Linked DNA regions of Desulfitobacterium hafniense DCB-2. The protein of the gene in region 1 interacts with the protein of each later gene in a pairwise test. Links are inferred from orthologs where the notes say so. Each region holds a gene or a part of one and is shown on either strand. Other genes may lie near its edges.

What was found.
Region 2: the proteins of rpe (region 1) and eno interact in binary tests that used the Escherichia coli proteins (3 or more experiments, as listed by UniProt). The link is inferred for Desulfitobacterium hafniense DCB-2 from one-to-one orthologs.

What each region holds. Positions count from the first base shown.
Region 1 is NC_011830.1:4,080,062-4,089,806, reverse strand. What follows is about bases 6,811-9,745. They hold rpe (ribulose-phosphate 3-epimerase), read left to right. Parts: upstream 6,811-7,908; coding sequence 7,909-8,583; downstream 8,584-9,745. Other genes in these bases: hslO (Hsp33 family molecular chaperone HslO), read left to right, coding at 9,319-9,745; DHAF_RS19185 (thiamine diphosphokinase), read left to right, coding at 8,580-9,275; rsgA (ribosome small subunit-dependent GTPase A), read left to right, coding at 7,017-7,907; pknB (Stk1 family PASTA domain-containing Ser/Thr kinase), read left to right, coding at 6,811-6,980. Also shown: dual-specificity RNA methyltransferase RlmN, read left to right, coding at 1-540; DHAF_RS19225 (FhaA domain-containing protein), read left to right, coding at 537-1,340; DHAF_RS19220 (FHA domain-containing protein), read left to right, coding at 1,389-1,838; DHAF_RS19215 (Stp1/IreP family PP2C-type Ser/Thr phosphatase), read left to right, coding at 1,819-2,538; DHAF_RS19210 (FtsW/RodA/SpoVE family cell cycle protein), read left to right, coding at 2,543-3,829; DHAF_RS19205 (peptidoglycan D,D-transpeptidase FtsI family protein), read left to right, coding at 3,826-5,244; more of pknB, read left to right, coding at 5,241-6,810. UniProt on the Escherichia coli protein: Catalyzes the reversible epimerization of D-ribulose 5-phosphate to D-xylulose 5-phosphate.
Region 2 is NC_011830.1:5,027,207-5,036,851, reverse strand. What follows is about bases 3,062-5,896. They hold eno (phosphopyruvate hydratase), read left to right. Parts: upstream 3,062-3,757; coding sequence 3,758-5,035; downstream 5,036-5,896. Other genes in these bases: DHAF_RS23505 (sodium-translocating pyrophosphatase), read left to right, coding at 5,685-5,896; secG (preprotein translocase subunit SecG), read left to right, coding at 5,237-5,461; gpmI (2,3-bisphosphoglycerate-independent phosphoglycerate mutase), read left to right, coding at 3,062-3,734. Outside these bases: DHAF_RS23530 (phosphoglycerate kinase), read left to right, coding at 217-1,404; tpiA (triose-phosphate isomerase), read left to right, coding at 1,435-2,202; more of gpmI, read left to right, coding at 2,199-3,061; more of DHAF_RS23505, read left to right, coding at 5,897-7,700; SsrA-binding protein SmpB, read left to right, coding at 7,893-8,363; DHAF_RS23495 (Rpn family recombination-promoting nuclease/putative transposase), read right to left, coding at 8,430-9,311; DHAF_RS23490 (hypothetical protein), read left to right, coding at 9,539-9,645. UniProt on the Escherichia coli protein: Catalyzes the reversible conversion of 2-phosphoglycerate (2-PG) into phosphoenolpyruvate (PEP). It is essential for the degradation of carbohydrates via glycolysis.

The DNA.
Region 1 (9,745 bases):
GAGGCGGTTCTCAAAGCCATCGAACTGCTCAATGATCCAGAAGGTCAGGGGATTGGGATGAGGAGAATGACCATCTCCACCAGCGGAGTAGCCCCGAAAATCCGGCAATTGGCTAAGGATAATCCTCAGGTAGGCTTGGCTGTTTCTTTACATAGTGCCCATAATACGACCCGGGATCAGCTTATTCCTATGAATCGCAAGTATCCCTTAGAGGAACTTATGGAAGCCTGCGGAGACTATACTACGCTGACGAACCGCCGTATTACCTTTGAGATCGCTTTGATTTCCGGTCAGGCAACCCTGGAAGCTGCTCAAGCAGTAGGGCATCTTTTAAAGGGACAATTAGCCCATGTGAATCTCATTCCGGTCAACCCTGTAGCGGGAACAGGAATGGCCCGGCCCACGGCCAAGGAGGTTCAGCAATTTGCCCAGAGTTTAGAGAGTATGGGCATCCCTGTTTCTGTTCGTGAAGAGAAAGGAACAGATATCGACGCAGCCTGCGGTCAATTAAGACGGCAATTGGAGTGTGAGCAGAAATGAACCTATTGGCCCGTTTTGAAGAAGTAGCGGAAAGTCTATTTACGGGTATGTTTAAAAAGAATAACAATTCTCGGCTGCAACCTGTGGAATTGGCTAAAGAACTGGTTCGCATCATGCAGAAAAACAAGCAGGTGAGCATTTCCCAGGTTTATGTGCCCAATGTTTACCGGGTTTTTCTCCACTCCAGTGATTGGAGTCCTTTTGCTAATTTTGGGGATGCCTTTTTAATTGAGCTTTCCAAATATCTGCATGCCGAGGGCAAGAAAAGCGGCTTTACTTTCTTGAGCAAACCTTCCATCGAACTTCACTCCGATGACACGGTCAAGCCTCATGAAATGTTCATCGAAGTGGATTTTGATGATTCCATCGAGGTCCTTTGGGACGACGATGACGAGTACGAAGAAGAGGCCCAGGAAGCGGTTGAATCTGTGGACTGGCGGGATCAGACCAATATCTTTCAAGGGGAACTTCCTTACAATCTCCGAAATTCCTATGAACAGAGCAGGAAAATTCGTTATGCTCTCGAAATAATTCAAGGACCGGATTCTGGAAAAACTTTCCCTTTGGAGGAAGAGACGATTCATATCGGGCGCCATGGTCAGTGTGAAATTGTCCTGCAGGATCCCGAGGTATCCCGGCGGCATCTCAAGCTCAGCAGCGACGGGGAAGACTGGGTGATTGACGACTTAGGCAGCACCAACGGAACCTGGCTCAATGGACAGAGGATTGCCAAGCAGAAAATAGGCTTGGGGGACCGGGTGGAAATAGGGCAGACGATCTTTATCCTGCGTCACCATTGAACGGGATGCTGGAGGGGTTAAGAAGGTCAGTAAAGTGCGGAGGTTTCTATGCAAGGAATTTTAGTACTGGGAAGGATACTTTTCATTGGACTAATTTATCTTTTTCTTTTTCGGATACTCACAGCCTTATTGGCTGATTTGCAGGTTAAGGGGCTGATCCGCAAGGGGGAAAAGGAATTTGGGCGCTTTGAAGTGCTCTCCGGAGGAGAGCTGTTGCCTAAAGGCCGGGTCTTTCGCATTGACCAAAAAGGCCTGAAAATAGGCCGCGGGAAAAATAACGATGTGGTTTTAGCCGATCACTTCGCTTCCATGGATCATGTCCTGGTACGGCATCATAAAGGGGTAACGACCCTGGAGGACTTAGGAAGCACCAATGGAACCTGGGTTAACGGAGAGCGGATCTCCTCCCCGGTTCAACTGGTTGCCGGAGATTATGTGAAAATTGGAAGTATTACTTTCCAATATTCGAGGTGGCAAAATGAGAGTTCTAAGCTTTAGTGAAACAGGCTGCGTACGCAAAAATAATGAGGATGCCTTCCTTGCTCTGCCGGAGTACGGTGTGTATGCAGTAGCCGACGGTATGGGCGGGCATCTGGCAGGGGAAGTAGCGGCACGGACAGCCCTGGACGAATTGATCAAGGGTGCTCCCCATCTGGGGGCCCAAGAGAATGAGGACCTGGAGAACCAGGTCAGGGAGATTTTGGTGCGGGCCAACCGGGAAGTGTATATGAGCTCGACCCGCAACCCTGCCACGGAAGGAATGGGTACGACCTTGACCGTTCTGGTCTTCAGAGAGACTAAGGTTGTCCTCGCCCATGTGGGGGATAGCAGAGCCTATGTATGGCGCAATGAGCAACTGATTCAGCTGACTCGTGATCATTCTTTAGTCGGTGAGCTGGTGCGTCTGGGACAGATCTCTTCGGAAGAGGCGGATAGCCATCCCAAGCGTCATATGTTGGTAAGAGCTGTGGGAGCCGGATGGGATGTGGAGGTGGACTCTCAGTTCCTGGAGTTGCAGACGGGGGATATCTTTTTCCTCTGTACGGATGGGGTATCCAATGTGATCAGCGATCGGGAGTTAGAGGAGGAGTTCTTGCAGAAAGGTTCATGGGAAGAGCACCTGGAGCGCCTTCATCAACTGATCATAGAACGAGGTGCACCCGATAATTTTACAGCTTTATGCTGTATTACGGAGTGACAAAATGAAAAGGGTCTGGATATTACGTCTATTAATCTTAAGTATTCTCTGGGTCGGACTGGGCGTCTTAGCCTTAGACGGCAAAGCCAACGAGCAAATCCTTTGGCAGGCGGGGGTTTTTTCGCTGCTGCTCTTAATCGGCGCAGCCCTGGAAAAACTTGTGGCCTATCAGGGGGATCCCTTTCTGTTGCCCACAGTGCAGATGATTCTGGTGATTGGACTGGTCTTTATCACCCGCATCCGCCCGGCTTCGGCCTTAAAGCAATTCTGGTGGGCTTGTCTGGGGCTGTTTATCTTTTATTGTGTCCTTTATGCTCTGCGGGATTATCGGGCCTTGGGCCGCTTCCGTTATCTTTCCGGTTTAGGTGCCGTGGTTCTGTTGCTGATCACCCTGCTTTTTGGGGTGACCCAAGGAGGAGCAACCAGTTGGCTGCATATCGGTGGTATGGGCTTTGAATCCGAGGAATTGGTTAAGGTGGCTATGCTCATCTTCTTAGCTTCTTACCTGAGTGAGCATGAAGAGGTTCTGCGTGTAGGGACGGTACAGATCGGCCGGCTTTCCTTGCCGGACTGGCGCACCCTGGGACCCTTTCTGGTCATGGGAGGATTTTCGCTGCTCCTGTTGGCTGCTCAGAAGAGCTTAGGTACAGCCCTGGTGTTCTATTCTCTGTATGTTTTGGTGCTCTATGTGGTGACGGAGCGGGTGCTTTATCTCGGTGTTGCCCTGCCTGTCTTCTTAAGTACGGGAACCTTAGGCTATTTTCTTTTCAGCCATGTTCAAGTCCGTGTTGCCACCTGGCTCAACCCCTGGGGGGATCCCAGCGGTGGCGGCTATCAAATTGCTCAATCCCTCTTTGCCATTGGCGGGGGCAAGATCCTGGGAACAGGTCTGGGCAATGGCATCGGCGCCTCTCAGGTACCTGCCGCCAGCACGGATTTTATCTTTTCCATCATTGCCGAAGAGCTTGGTTTTGCCGGGGCTATGGCCCTGCTGATGCTCTTTTTGGTGGTGGTTTTGCGGGCCTTCCACATCAGTATTCAAGCGGCAGACCGCTTTGGTCAGATTTTAGCAGCAGGTATCGGAATCCTGGTAGGGACGGAAGCCATCATCATCCTGGCCGGAGTCACCAAGCTCCTGCCCTTAACGGGAATCCCTCTGCCCTGGGTTAGTTATGGCGGAAGCTCCTTGCTTATTCACTTTTTACTGTTGGGAATTCTAGCTAATATTTCTCATGCGGAAGCTGCAGGTCCTTTGCATATCAAGAATAAAGGAAGGGAGTATGCCGCATGAAAAAAGGTTTAAGAAATGTAGCCATAGGCTTCTCCTTAAGCATCATTGGCCTGAGCTTTGGTCTTGTCTATTGGCAGGTGGCCCGTTCTGCGGAATTGATGGACAATCCCGCCAATCGCCGGCTTATTCTCATGGAGCAGCGGGTGGTTAGAGGAGGAATTTTCGACAGAAATGGCGAAGTATTGGCACAAACCGAAGTAAAAGAAGACGAGAAAACTCGAATTTACCCTAAAGGTGAAGCTTTAGAGCCCCTGATCGGGTATGCAACCCTGCTGCGCGGTTCTTCCGGGCTGGAGGCTCATCTTGGCGATTGGCTTTTGGGGATCAAAGATGCCACGGCTGAACAGACCCTGGAGCAGGTGTTCCAACTTCCCCGCCAGGGCAATGATGTGGTGCTTACCCTGGATTATGGTCTGCAGAAGGTGGCCTATGAAGGCTTAAAAGGAAAGATCGGTTCGGCGGTAGCCATCGACCCCCGCAATGGGGAAGTGCTGGCCTTAGTCAGTCAGCCCAGCTTTGATGGCAATACTGTGGATGAAGATTGGGAGAACATCAGCAAGAAGCCGGGGAGCCCTTTTCTGAATCATGCTTTTGCTCTCTATACCCCGGGCTCTACATTAAAGGTGATGACCTCGGCGGCCCTCCTGCGGGCCGGGTTGGATACAAGTGATCTCTATCATTGCACAGGTACGGCGATCATTAATGGACAAGTGATCCGTGAACAAAATGACAAGGCCCATGGCTGGGTGAATTATAATCTGGCTTTGGCTGAGTCCTGCAATACTTATTTTGCAACCTACGGTGTGCAAGCGGGCGATAAGGTTTTTCTGGAAGCAGCTAAATCTTTCGGATTTGGCCAGGAGATACCTTTTGAATTGCCGGTGAAGCGCAGTACCCTGACCAACGAAGAGGCAGTGCCCAGCCGCATGGATGATAACCTGCTGGCAGCCAGTGCTTTTGGGCAGGGGGAAGTTTTGGTTTCACCTTTCCATATGGCCTTGATCACAGCAGGAATTGCCAATCAAGGTGTGATTATGAAGCCCCACATTGTGGATCAGGTGATGGATGAGAATCAGAATGTACTTTACAGAAAAAAACCTGAACCGTGGTTAACCCCTCTGTCCTCCCAGGAAGCGGAAAGGATTAAGAGCGCCATGGTCACGGCAGTTAATGAGGGGACAGCGGCTCCCGGTGGCATTGCCGGGTTCCAGGTAGCCGCCAAAACAGGTTCGGCTGAACCGGGAGGAAATGTCAGGACCCATGCTTGGTATATTGCTTTTGCTCCGGCGGATAATCCTCAAATCGCTGTAGCAGTCCTGGTCGAGAATGGGGGTACCGGGGGAGGGGCTTCGGCGCCCATTGCCCGCGCCATCATTGAGACCGCATTAAGGCAGAAAGCAGGTGATAACTCGTGAGCAAGATATTGAGTAATCGCTATGAAATAATTGAAAAGATCGGGTCCGGCGGTATGGCCATTGTCTACAAAGCCAAGGATCTTTTATTGAACCGGATCGTCGCCATTAAAATTCTCCACGAGCAGTTTACCGCAGACGAGGAATTCGTCCGCCGTTTCCGCAGGGAGGCCCAGTCGGCAGCCAGTCTGTCCCACGCCAATATCGTCTCCATCTACGATGTGGGCAAGGACGGTGAGACGGAGTACATTGTCATGGAGCATATCGAGGGACAGAACCTGAAGGATATCATCCGCAATTATGCCCCCTTATCCACGGAACAGACCCTGGAGCTGGGCATCCAGATTGCGGAGGCCATCCGCCATGCCCATGAGCATCATATTATTCACCGGGATATTAAACCTCATAATATTCTGGTTACCGAAGACGGGCGGATCAAGGTCACTGATTTCGGCATCGCCCGGGCTGTTTCAGCAGCCACCATGACCCATACGGGAGATATCGTGGGTTCGGTTCATTACCTCTCTCCGGAACAGGCCCGGGGAATCCAGACCAACGAACAATCCGATCTCTATTCTTTAGGGATTATTCTCTATGAACTCTTGACAGGGAAGGTGCCCTACGACGGCGAGACCCCGATCTCCATTGCTCTTAAGCATTTGCAGGAATTAGCCGTCCCTCCCAGCAAGCTGAACGCCAGGGTCAGTCCTGCTTTGGAGAATCTGGTGATGAGATCCATTGCCAAATCTCCGGATCAGCGCTATGCTACGGCCAAAGATCTCTTGCAGGATCTGCGCAAAGTTCAGGCCGGCTTGCCTGTGGACAAGACGGTGGATGAGGACCAGGACTTAGAAAGCACCCGGGTCCACAGCTCGCTAAGGGCCGGAGTGAACTCAGCTTTAGCTTCCGAGGAAAAGGAAGCAGGCCGGAAAAAGGCTAAGGTCCCACTATTTCGTAAACGCTGGCCTTGGGTGGCTTTGCTGGCCTTGGTACTGATCATGGGGGGAGGCTGGGTTGCTTTATCCCAATGGTTTAATGTAGGAACCACGACGGTTCCTCCCTTGGTGGGAAAAACAATTCAGGAAGCCGGTTATTTTGCTGAACAAAAAGGTTTATCCTTAGACCCGAACACTCAGGAAGAATACAATAATGACATGGAGAAGGGGAAGATTACCCGAACCGACCCTGAAGAGGGTGCCGTTGTGAAAAAAGAACGGGGCATCAAGGTCTGGGTGAGCTTAGGTCCCGAACAAGCAAGAATTCCTAACCTTAAGACCGGAGATATCACTCAGGAAGCGGCCATTAATTTTTTAGAGAGCCAGGGTTTCAAAAGAGATAACATTGTTGCCCAGGAGGATCAAAACTCTTCTCTGCCCAAAGGCATTGTGGTGGAGCAGGATCCCGCCCCGGGTTCAGACTGGCCCAAAAATGGGAAGATCACCTTAACGGTCAGCGCCGGGAAAGTCGATGAACCGAAGCCCATGCCCAATGTCATTTCCAGATCACCGGCTGATGCTAAAGCAATTCTGGAGCAGCAGTATGAGTTAAAAGTGATCGTGGACAGTGAAAATTCCACCGAATATCCGTCGGATGTGGTGATGGCAACCGATCCTAAACCAGGTGATATGGTTAAAAAAGGAGATACGGTCAGGATCATCATTTCCCGGGGGCCGGGGCCTATAGCCTTTAATCCGGTTATTTTAGGCCATGTGGCCAAGCTGGATAAAATTGCGCAATGAAAGGCAGGACTCTTTGAGAAAGGGTAAAAGGAACGCATGATTTCTGGAATATTACTCAAGGGATACAGTGGATTTTATTATGTATTCGCGGAAGGCCGGGTATGGGAATGTTCCCTGCGCGGTCGCTTTCGCATTCGCAATCAGGGATTTCTGCCGGGAGACCGGGTAAAGATTTTACCGGGAACAGGGGATAAAGGGACGATTGAAGAAGTGGAGACCCGCCATAACTCCTTGGTCAGGCCGACCATAGCCAATGTGGATCAGGCCTTTCTGGTCTTTGCCTGTGTATCCCCTGCACCGGATCTGAACCTGCTTGATCGGCTTATCGTTCAAGTGACAGCTGCTCAGATTAAGCCCATTCTCGTTTTAAATAAAATCGACTTGGGCAGCAGGGGCGAAAGCACCGCCGAGAACACCTTTCCGGCCGATGGGCTGGATTTTTACCGGCAGCTGGGCTGCGAATTAGTTAAGGTATCGACAAAGACAGGGGAAGGGCTGGCTGAATTGCAGGAGCATATCAACGGGAAGGTAAGCGTTCTGGCCGGTCCCTCCGGTGTCGGCAAGTCCAGCCTTGTCAATGCCTTATCCCCCGGTCTGGAGTTAAAGACAGGGGATGTCAGCCGCAAGCTGAAGCGAGGCCGCCATACCACCCGCCATGTGGAGCTGATGGTTTGCGGGGAAGGGCTGCTGGCGGATACCCCGGGGTTCTCCTCCCTCTATCTTCCCGCCATGAAGAGGGAAGAGCTGACAGATTATTTCTGGGAATTTCAGGACGTAGGAGAATGCCGCTTTGCCGACTGCCAGCATCATAAAGAGCCGGATTGCGCGGTAAAAGCTGCGGTGGCATCAGGGAGAATTCAGCCATCCCGTTATGAGCACTATTGTCAGTTTTTAGAGGAAGTTATTGCAGCCGAGAGGAGATATTAGAATGATAAAAATTGCGCCCTCCATTTTATCGGCAGACTTTGCCCATTTGGGAGATCAGGTTGCCTTAGTGGAAAAAGCAGGGGCTGAAGTCTTACATATTGATGTGATGGATGGGCATTTTGTACCCAACATTACCATTGGCCCCCTGGTGGTTAAAGCGCTGCGGCCTTATTCCCAGATGCGCTTTGATGTCCATTTAATGATTGAACATCCGGAACGCTTTATTGAGGAATTCGCGAAAGCCGGGGCGGATCATATTACAGTGCATCTGGAAGCCACGCCCCATATCCATCGTGCCATCCAGCAGATTAAGGGGTTAGGTCTTACCGCAGGAGTTTCCATTAATCCGGCCACCCCTTTGGACGGAATCAAGTACATCCTCGATGAATTGGATATGGTTTTGATTATGAGCGTTAATCCGGGCTTTGGGGGGCAGAAATTTATCCCCGCGGTTCTTCCTAAGATTGAAGTTCTTCACCGGCATCTCGATCAGATGCAATCCTCTTGTGAGATTGAGGTGGACGGAGGAATCAATCTGGACACGGCTCCTGCCGTAGTCAAAGCCGGTGCCAATATCCTGGTGGCCGGAGCGGCGGTATTTGCCTGCGCTGACCCGGCCCGGGCAGTCCAAGAGCTCCGGGAAGCGGCCCAAGGCTATAAGGGTGATCCAAAGTGAGGATTGCCGTAGTAGCCAATGGCGAATGGGATCAGGAATGGGGTAAAAGAGAGCTGGCCGCTTATGACCGGCTGATCGCAGTGGACGGTGGGGGCAATCATATCGTCCGGGCAGGATTCGTTCCGGACGCTTTGCTCGGCGATCTGGACTCCGCGGAGCCTGAGACCCTGGAAATCTGCCGCCAGAAGGGAACCGTTATAGTTTGCTATCCCGCCGAAAAGGATGAGACCGACCTGGAGCTGGCCCTGGAATATGCTGTCAAGCTTATGGAGCAGGAAGAGGGGACGGTGAAAGCGGAGAAGGCAGGAGTCCAAGGCTGGGAGAGCCAGGATGTTTTCTTATTAGGAGCAATGGGCGGGCGCATCGATCACTTATTGGGGAACCTTTTTCTTTTGCAGGGCTTCTTAAAAAGGGGTGTTCGGATTCGCATGAAAGGGCCTGATCAGGAGCTTTGGCTCTTGGAGGGGCTGGGGAAGTTAACAGGGAAAAAAGGGCAAAAACTATCGGTAATACCCATAACGGCAAAAGCTGTTGTACGCACTGAGGGTCTCTATTATCCTCTTTATGATGAGATTTTGTATCGGGATTCTCCCCGAGGGATAAGCAATGTTTTTTTGGGGGAAGATGCAATAGTAGACGTTTCGGAAGGAACGGCCCTGATTGTGGTTTTGAGCCCTGACAATAGAAGATAATTTGTACATAACCCAATTGAATTGAATGAGGTTGAATAAGAAGATGAACAATAAATATGCTGATGAACTATGGCTGGGTACCCTGAGCAATGGTGAGATTCGCTGGGTTGCCCTAGGCATGACCAATACCGTGGAAGAGGCGGCCAACCGTCATCACACCACACCTGTGGCCACCGCAGCCTTAGGACGGCTTATGGGGGCATCCCTGCTTCTGGCCAGCTCTATGAAAGCAGAGGAGGCCATTACCTTACGGCTGCTTGGAGACGGTCCCTTGGGAGGAGTGGTTGCCGTAGGTAACGCTCAGGGAGAGGTGCGGGGTTATGTCCATGAGCCCCAAGTGGAGCTTCCTTTAAATCCTCAGGGAAAGCTGGATGTATCCGGTGCCGTAGGAGCCGGAGAGTTTGTCGTAAGCCGCAGCCTGAGCAATGGCGAAAGCTATACCGGAATGGTTCCCATGGTCAGTGGGGAAA
Region 2 (9,645 bases), 950 kb from region 1 along the record:
GGGTTTTCTTTAATATTGCCCAGGTTATGATGGGCTTGGTCTTAAGAGTAGAATTTTCCTTGGAGCGGTATACTAAGATGATAGAAAGTGCTAAACTTAGACAGGTTGAATTGATATGAAATTGCTGTTGGCATACATATAGACATAAATAGCAAGTTTAAAGAAAAGATATAGTTTAAAAACGATTAAGCGAAAGAGGAAAGGAGAAAATACTTAATGATGAATAAGAAAGGGCTTAAAGACATTGCGGTACAAGGAAAACGTGTTTTTGTGCGGGTTGATTTTAACGTACCTATGGATGACCATGGCAATATTACCAACGACACGAGGATTCGGGCGGCTCTGCCTACCATTCACTATCTGATTGACGAAGGGGCTAAAATTATCCTCGCTTCCCATTTGGGACGTCCCAAGGGAAAACCGGATCCGAACTATTCCCTGGCTCCGGTGGCCAAACGTCTTGGTGAATTGCTCAAGCGACCGGTGGCCATGGCGACCGATTGTATCGGTCCGGAGGTAGAGAAAGCAGCAGCTCAGCTGCAGGAAGGTGAAGTCCTTCTTCTAGAAAATGTCCGTTATCATGCCGAGGAAGAAAAGAATGAACCGGAGTTTGTCAAGCAATTAGCCCGCTTAGCTGAAGTGTATGTTAACGATGCTTTCGGTACAGCCCACCGGGCTCATGCTTCCACAGAAGGAATCGCTCATCATCTTCCCGGGGTGGCCGGCTTTCTCCTCCAAAAGGAAATTGAAAGTATGGGCAAGGCTCTGGAGAATCCGGAGCGGCCTTTTGTGGCCATCATTGGCGGAGCCAAGGTCAGTGACAAAATCGGGGTCATTGAGAACCTGCTCCATAAAGTGGACGCTTTGATCATTGGCGGCGGCATGGCCAATACCTTCCTGAAAGCCCAGGGCTATTCTCTGGGTAAGTCCCTGGTGGAAGGAGATAAATTATCCCTGGCTCAGGAGATTCTTGAGCAAGGGCGGGAACTCCAGGTGGACATTCTTTTGCCCCAGGATGTGGTTGCGGCCAAAGAATTTAAAGCCGATGCCCCCTATCGGGTCACCCCTGTCCGGGAGATCGCCGAGGACGAAATGGCTTTGGATATCGGACCGGAAAGTGCCGGACTGTTCAGTGCAAGAATACAAAAGGCCCGGACTATCGTCTGGAACGGCCCCATGGGTGTCTTTGAAATGGAACAATTTGCCAAGGGGACGGAGAAAGTTGCTCAGGCTGTGGCCTTATGTCCGGGTCTGACCATTGTCGGCGGTGGAGATTCCGTGGCCGCCGTAGAAAAAATGGGTGTAGGGGAGCAAATGAGCCATATCTCCACAGGAGGGGGGGCTTCCCTGAAGCTCCTGGAAGGCAAGACCCTGCCCGGTATAGCGGCACTACAAAACATCTAAACTTATCCCATCTTGAAAGGAGCTCATTTCATGGCCAAACGACATCCTATTATCGCTGGAAATTGGAAGATGAATAAAAGTCTCCGGGAGACTCAGGAATATGCGGTAAAGCTCTTAGGAGTGCTTGGCGAAGTCACTGCAATCGATGTTGTCGTGTGTGCGCCCTTTACAGCCTTAAATGTTCTCAAGAATGAGCTGGAGGAGAGCGTCATTCATATTGGGGCTCAGGATATGTTTTATGCCCCCGATGGGGCTTATACGGGAGAGATCTCTGCGGCGATGCTGGTGGATGTTGCCTGCACCTATGTCATCCTCGGACATTCGGAGCGCCGGGAAATTCTCCGTGAAACGGATGAGGAGATTGCCAAAAAGGTGAAGGCGGCCCTTAAGGCAGGGCTCACCCCCATTCTCTGTGTGGGTGAAAACTTAGCCAACCGGGAAGAAGGCAAGGCCTTTGCAATCGTGCGCGGCCAGGTGGAAAAGGATCTGACGGATCTTGCCCCAGATGATTTGAAACGGGTGGTCATTGCCTACGAACCTATTTGGGCTATCGGCACGGGTAAGACAGCCTCCAGTGAAGATGCCCAGGAGATGTGCGCCATGATTCGCTCTACTTTAGCCGGAATTGCCGGTGTGGTTGCCGATGAGGTCAATATCCTCTATGGCGGCAGTGTTAAGGCGGACAATATTGGTGAGCTCATGAGTCAGCCGGATGTGGACGGCGCTCTGGTGGGCGGGGCCAGCCTGGAAGCCGAAGGATTTGCCCAATTGGTTCAGAATGCGGTGGCTGTTCTATGAAGCCTCTGCTCTTGATGATTCTGGACGGATGGGGTTATAATCCCCAGAGCGCAGGCAATGCTGTGGCTAAGGCCCCCAAGCCCCATTTCGACAGACTGCTTGAGGAGTATCCCCATACCCTGATCGTTGCTTCCGGGGAGGAAGTGGGATTGCCCCCAGGCCAAATGGGGAACTCGGAAGTGGGGCATTTGAATATTGGGGCAGGCCGGGTGGTCTATCAGGAATTCACCCGGATTTCCCAAGCCATAAGGACCGGTGAGTTTGCCCGGAATACGGTTTTGCAGGAAGCCATGGAACGGGTCAAGGATGGGCCCAATGCTCTGCATCTGATGGGGCTGCTCTCCGATGGAGGGGTTCACTCCCATAGTGAACATCTTTTCGCCCTCCTGGCTATGGCCAAAACCATGGGGGTTAAAAAGGTATTCATCCATGCCTTGTTGGACGGCCGGGATGTGCTGCCCCAAAGTGCCAAAGGGTTCATGACCCAACTTAATAGCAAATGCCGGGAATTAGGCCTTGGCCAGGTGGCCACCGTCAGCGGCCGTTATTATATGATGGATCGGGATAAACGTTGGGAACGGGTGGAAAAGGGTTACCGGGCTTTAGTGAATGGGGAAGGTCTGAAAGCGCCTAATTCTTTGGCAGCCATTGAACAATCCTATGATGTCAGGGTCACGGATGAGTTTGTGGCACCTACAGTCATTGTCGACTCGGCAGGGGAGGCTGTGGGACCCCTTCGGGACGGTGACAGTTTTATTTTCTTCAATTTCCGCTCCGATCGGGCCCGGGAGATCTCTTATGCTCTCTTGGATGAAGAATTTACCGGCTTTGACCGGGGAAGACCTTTGCAACTCCATTATGTGTGTATGACCGAATATGACGATAAGCTGAAAGGGGCGGCCGTGGCTTTTCCGGCTCAGAACTTAGACAATACCTTGGGGGAGGTTCTGGCCAAACATCAGAAAAAGCAGCTGCGCATCGCTGAGACAGAAAAATACGCCCATGTCACCTTCTTTTTTAATGGTGGAGTAGAGGAGCCTTGTCCTGGGGAAACCCGCTGTCTTATTCCTTCTCCTCAAGTCCCTACCTATAATCTGTTGCCGGAAATGAGTGCTTATGGAATTACCGAGGAGCTCTTAAAGCGTCTGGAAAGAGAAGAGGATGAGGTGATCATTCTGAACTTTGCCAACGCGGATATGGTGGGTCATACAGGAGAGTTTGAGGCTACGGTCAAAGCCATCGCAGCGGTGGATCAGTGTATCGGGCAAATCGTTCCCCAGGTTTTAGAGCGCCAGGGAACCGTCATTATAACCGCCGATCATGGCAATGCGGAAGCAAAAGTGGACCTGCAAACCGGCCAGCCCTTAACGGCCCATACCACCAATCCGGTGCCCTTGATCCTGGTTAATGATCAGCTTAAGGGTAAAACCCTGCGGGAAGGCGGGGCCCTGCGGGATGTGGCGCCGACCATGCTCCGGCTGCTGGAGATTCCGCAGCCCCAGGAGATGACTGGAAAGTCCTTGATTTGTTGAATACTATTTAGGAGGTAAACCCTATGAGTTATATCGAAGAGATTTATGGACGGGAGATTTTGGATTCCCGCGGCAATCCTACCGTTGAGGTGGAAGTTCTTTTGGAGGACGGTTCCATGGGCCGGGCGGCTGTTCCTTCCGGTGCTTCCACAGGTGCTTTTGAGGCCGTTGAACTGAGAGATGGGGATAAAGGCCGTTTTCTGGGTAAAGGCGTTCTTCAAGCCGTAGCGAATGTCAATGAGGTGATTGCTCCGGAATTGGAAGGATTAAACCCCTTTGACCAGCCGGCTATCGATCGGGAGCTGATTGCTCTGGATGGCACTGAAAACAAGGGCAAGCTGGGAGCCAATGCTATTCTGGGGGTTTCTCTGGCGAATGCCAAAGCGGCTGCGGAATGCGTCGGGCTTCCTCTTTATCAATACTTGGGCGGGGTTAATGCCAAAGAACTCCCCGTCCCCATGATGAACATCCTCAACGGTGGTCAGCATGCCGATAATAATGTGGATATTCAAGAGTTTATGATCATGCCTGTCGGTGCCAAGAGCTTTGCCGAAGCTCTGCAAATGGGAACCGAAGTGTATCATAGTCTGAAAGCTGTTCTTAAGGAAAAGTCACTGGCTACTGCCATTGGGGATGAGGGCGGGTTTGCTCCCAGCCTGGAATCCAATGCCGATGCCCTCCTGGCTATTATGGACGCTATCCAGCGTGCCGGCTACACACCTGGCAAAGATATCGCTCTGGCCTTGGATGTAGCGGCTACGGAGCTTTATCGTGATGGCAAGTATCATCTTGAAGGAGAAGGCCTGACCAAGACGGCGGATGAAATGATTGCCTACTACGAAGAGCTGGTTGAAAAGTACCCCATCGTTTCCATCGAGGATGGTTTGTCCGAAGAAGACTGGGAAGGATGGAAAAAGCTTACCGAGAAACTGGGAAGCAAGATTCAGCTGGTCGGGGATGATCTGTTTGTCACCAATCCCGCCCGCTTGGCCAGGGGCATCAAAGAAAAATGCGCCAATTCGATTTTAATTAAACTCAATCAGATCGGAACCCTAACCGAAACGCTGGATGCCATTGAGATGGCCAAACGTGCCGGTTACACAACGGTCATCTCCCATCGTTCCGGGGAGACCGAGGATGTGACCATGGCTCATGTAGCTGTCGCTGTGAATGCGGGACAGATTAAAACAGGAGCTCCCGCCCGGACAGAACGGGTAGCAAAATATAACGAGCTTCTCCGCATCGAGGAAGAGCTGGGGGAAACCGGAGTTTACCCGGGCCATGAGGCTCTGGGCCGTTAAAGGCCATATATTGACAGCTAGGGTATAGACTATTGCCATTTGTCAAATTTTTATGCTAAAATAGCGGTACTGGCTAAAACCATAGGGAATGACCGCCACACCCTCTCTGTGTCTTAAAACAGGGGAGAAGTGGCGGTTTACCTGGTATAGGCAGGCGATTGCTTCCGATTGGTTTTCAATAGATTGAGGAGGTGAATAGGTATGGTGATTTTTCTAACCGTAATATTAGTTCTTAGCTCCTTAGGCCTGATCGCAACGGTTTTACTTCAATCCGGTGTGAGTGCAGGTTTGGGAGCTATTGGTGGTGCCAGCGAATCCTTCTTTGGGAAAAAGAAGGGCTTGGACGCTGTCTTTCAAAAAGTTAGCATAGCTTCAGCTGCAATATTTTTGCTGAGTTCTCTGGGGGTAGCCTGGCTCATGAAATAAGGCCAGGTCCCCTGCTCCCTTTATTCAGCTTCCGTAGAAATAGAAGATCATCGCAGAAAGATAATCCTTTAAAAAAAATATCCATTACCTTACCAAAATCAATAATGAACAATCCCAAGTTGTAATTTTAATGGCGCCAAACGGAAACTGAATTAGTATTTGGGGGACACCTGGCTCATTACATAATATAAAAATTTTCATTATTTAGGGGGGTTTTTTGACAATGGATTTTGCTTCAACGCCTATATGGGCTGTCCTAGCAGGTCTAGTCGGGCTGGCATTTGCCTTCTATTTCGCAAGTAGCGTTTTAAAAGAAAGCCCGGGAAATGCTCGGATGCAGGAGATTTCTCTCGCGATTCAAGAGGGTGCCATGGCATTCCTCAACCGTCAGTACAAAACACTGATTCCCTTTGTAATCATAATCTTTCTTATTCTAACTTTTTTAAAAGGCTGGCAAACGGCTGTATCTTTCCTGGTGGGAGCGCTGCTTTCCGCTGTGGCCGGTTATGTGGGCATGGGAATTACCACCCGGGCTAATGCCCGGACCACGGAAGCTGCCCGGACCAGCCTGAACAAGGCTTTGGGCGTGTCCTTCCGCGCCGGGGCGGTTATGGGTCTTTCTGTTAACGGCTTAGGTCTCATTGGGGTTGCCGCTCTTTTCCTATGGTTCCAGGATGCGGAGACCATTAACTCCTTCGCCTTTGGTGCCAGTGCCATTGCCTTGTTTGCTCGTGTCGGCGGTGGTATCTATACCAAAGCAGCCGACGTGGGTGCGGACCTGGTAGGTAAAGTCGAAGCCGGCATTCCTGAAGATGATCCCCGTAACCCTGCTGTGATCGCCGATAATGTCGGGGATAATGTGGGTGATACCGCCGGGATGGGCGCCGACCTGTTTGAATCTTATGCTGCTACCACCATTGCGGCGATGCTGATTGGCGCTGTGGCTTTCAAATCCCTAGGAGGGGGAGTTTCCGGACTTATGCTGCCGCTGATGATCGGTATCGCGGGAATACTTTCTTCGATTATCGCCAGCTTTTTCGTGCGCACCGGGGAAAATGCCAACCCTCAAACGGCTTTAAACAAAGGCTTATGGGGAACTAACCTTCTAACGGCCATTGCTTCCTACGCCATCGTCCAATTGATGATCACTGAACCTGTCCATGTCAGTGAAAGCTTAACGCTGACTGCTAACAATATATTTATTGCTATTGTCTGTGGATTGGTTGTGAATATTCTGATCGGTTTATTGACCGAGTACTATACTTCGAATCAGAAGGCTCCTGCCCAAGCTATTGCCAAAGCTTCTGAGACCGGTGCCGCCACCAATATTATTCAAGGTCTGGCTACCGGAATGAAGAGTACCGCTCTTCCTGTTGTCGTGATCTGTGTTGCTACTTATGTTTCTTTTGCAGCAGCCGGTATCTTTGGTATTGCTATGGCTGCTATGGCCATGCTTTCTACGGCCGGTATGGTTGTAGCCATCGACTCCTTTGGACCTGTTGCCGATAATGCCGGCGGTATCGCAGAGATGGCTGATCTGGATCCCAGTGTCCGCAAGACCACGGATAAACTGGACTCTGTAGGGAACACCACTGCTGCGGTGGCGAAAGGATTTGCCATCGGTTCCGCGGCCTTGACAGCTTTAGCTCTCTTTAATGCTTACTCTGAGCTTGCTCATCTGGATCGAATCGACATCCTGGTACCCACCACGATTATCGGTCTCTTCATCGGAGCTGCGCTGCCCTTCCTCTTCTCTGCTTTTGCTATGGAAGCTGTAGGTAAAGCTGCTTTCGAAATGATTGGTGAGGTCCGCCGTCAATTCCGTGAGATTCCTGGTCTTATGGAAGGAAAGGCTAAACCGGATTATCGTGCTTGCGTGGATATCTCCACTAAAGCTGCTATTCGTCAAATGATTGTTCCTGGACTCTTAGCCATCGGCTCTCCGATCCTGGTAGGATTTTTACTCGGTAAGGATGCTTTAGGTGGAATGCTGGCCGGTGGAACAGTTTCCGGATTGCTCATGGCCATCTTCATGGCTAACGCCGGTGGAGCCTGGGACAATGCCAAGAAGTATGTTGAAGCCGGAAATCTCGGCGGTAAAGGAACCCCCACCCATGCTGCAGCTGTCATCGGGGACACTGTAGGGGACCCCTTCAAGGATACGGCCGGTCCGTCCTTAAACGCCTTGATTAAGGTTATGGGTACGATTTCTCTGATTATCGCGCCGCTCTTAATTTAAAACGACTTAGGCTGGGAAGCAGGGGAGTAAGTTCCCCTGCTTCTTTTTTGCACTGAGCCGGGCAGGAAGGCTGTGGGGGAAGAGCGACTGGGCTGGACGGCGGCCTCTGCTGGAAAAAGGCGAAAGTCTATGTTATACTGAGGATCTGAAAGTTTACACTGTACGTGATAACTCATAGAGAGGAGGAGCTTTGTGGCATCTGAAGGGATAAAAGTCATCTCTGACAATCGAAAAGCCTATCATGATTATTTTGTGGAAGAGAAGCTGGAAGCTGGAGTTATCCTCACCGGAACCGAGATCAAATCCATTCGCAACGGGCGTGTCAATCTCAAGGACAGCTATGCCCGGATCGAAAACGGTGAAGTCTGGCTTTATCAGCTGCACATCAGCCCCTATGAGCAGGGGAACCGTTTTAATCATGATCCCCTGCGCAAGCGCAAACTCCTCCTTAACCGCTCCGAGATCATCAAGCTGGTCGGGAAAGTGCAGCAACAGGGCCTGACCCTGATTCCCACCAAGATTTATCTTAAGCGTGGCCTGGCTAAGATCGAACTCGGGGTCTGCCGGGGGAAAAAGAACTACGATAAACGCCAGGATATTGCCGAGCGGGATGCTAAACGTGAGATTGAACGGCACTTCCGGGATCAGGGCAAAGGATATTGAGCTGATAAAGAAAGGCTCCTCCGTGCAGTTTGAGGAAACTGCATAGGGGAGTCTTTTGCCATCCTTCTAGCTTAGTTGGCGATGTCTGATTTCTTCAATTTGCTCAATAGGCAAATCCGTGATCTCGGCGATCATATTAAGAGACAAACCTTTTTTCAGCATGGATAAGGCTATTTCGGTTTTGCCACGTTCTATTCCCTGTGCTATCCCCTGTGCCAGTCCTTGTTCTATTCCTTCAGTTTTAGCATTATCCATAGCCGACAGATGATCCCTGATGCCCTTTTCCCGCATTTCATAGAGATACCGTTCCTTATCATTCTTCAAGAAGATTTCTTCAACTGTCAAGGCTTTACCGATGGCTGGTTCACTCATGGCGATTTCCTCCAATTCTTTAGGATCTGTATTTGAGAGATACATTAACCATTTATCCAGGCGAGTCCGCGGTTTAGTACTCAGGGCTTTCCATTTCTCCAGCTCAAGAAAATGAATTTCCAAATCGCGATTCAGCCTTAGACCGGAATGGGCTTCGTACAATGAGAACATGCTATGGTAGCGTTGAGCATCAGGAAGAAAGCTGAAGTTCAGCACATTGACTGTGACTGTGCGGGCAAGGTCCTTATAAAGCATGCCGCTTTGAAGCTGGCTTTGATAGATCTTGGCCCAGTAGTACAGTGTTCTTTTATCTATATTCTTTTCGCTGGCGATTTGTACTTCGATATTGATGAGGCTGCCATCGTTGGCAACGCCTAGGATATCCAGCCTGGACATCTTATCTTTGAGATGTTCGGGGTCCAATTCCCGATCCGATAAGGTGATGTCGGTCAACTCATCTTCACCGGCGGGAGAGAGGACAGCGTTCAGGAAGCTCAGCAGAATGTCCTTGTTCTCTTGGCGACCAAAGATGTATTTAAACAGGTAATCGTTGATTCGGTTTAAGCGCTCGGCCATATACACCCCTCCAGGATCATTATATCATATCCTGGGACATTGCAATCATATTTACAGAGAGGACTTAAAAACATGTTAGATAAGTGTTTGCAGGTGATCTTTGCAATTAAATATAATTATAGTATTGGCGAGAGACAGAGTCAAAGTAACTGTACCCATGCCTGTTGTTGTTCTGGGATATGCTGGTATCAAATAATAAAATGCGAAGAATGGAGGGATAAAAGACAATGCAATCCAAAAGAAAATGGAGGAGAATCGCCGCAATGTTGCTGGCGGTGATCTTATCCCTTGTCATTAGTTTACCAATCATGGCGGCCGGACTTCAGAGCGAGGA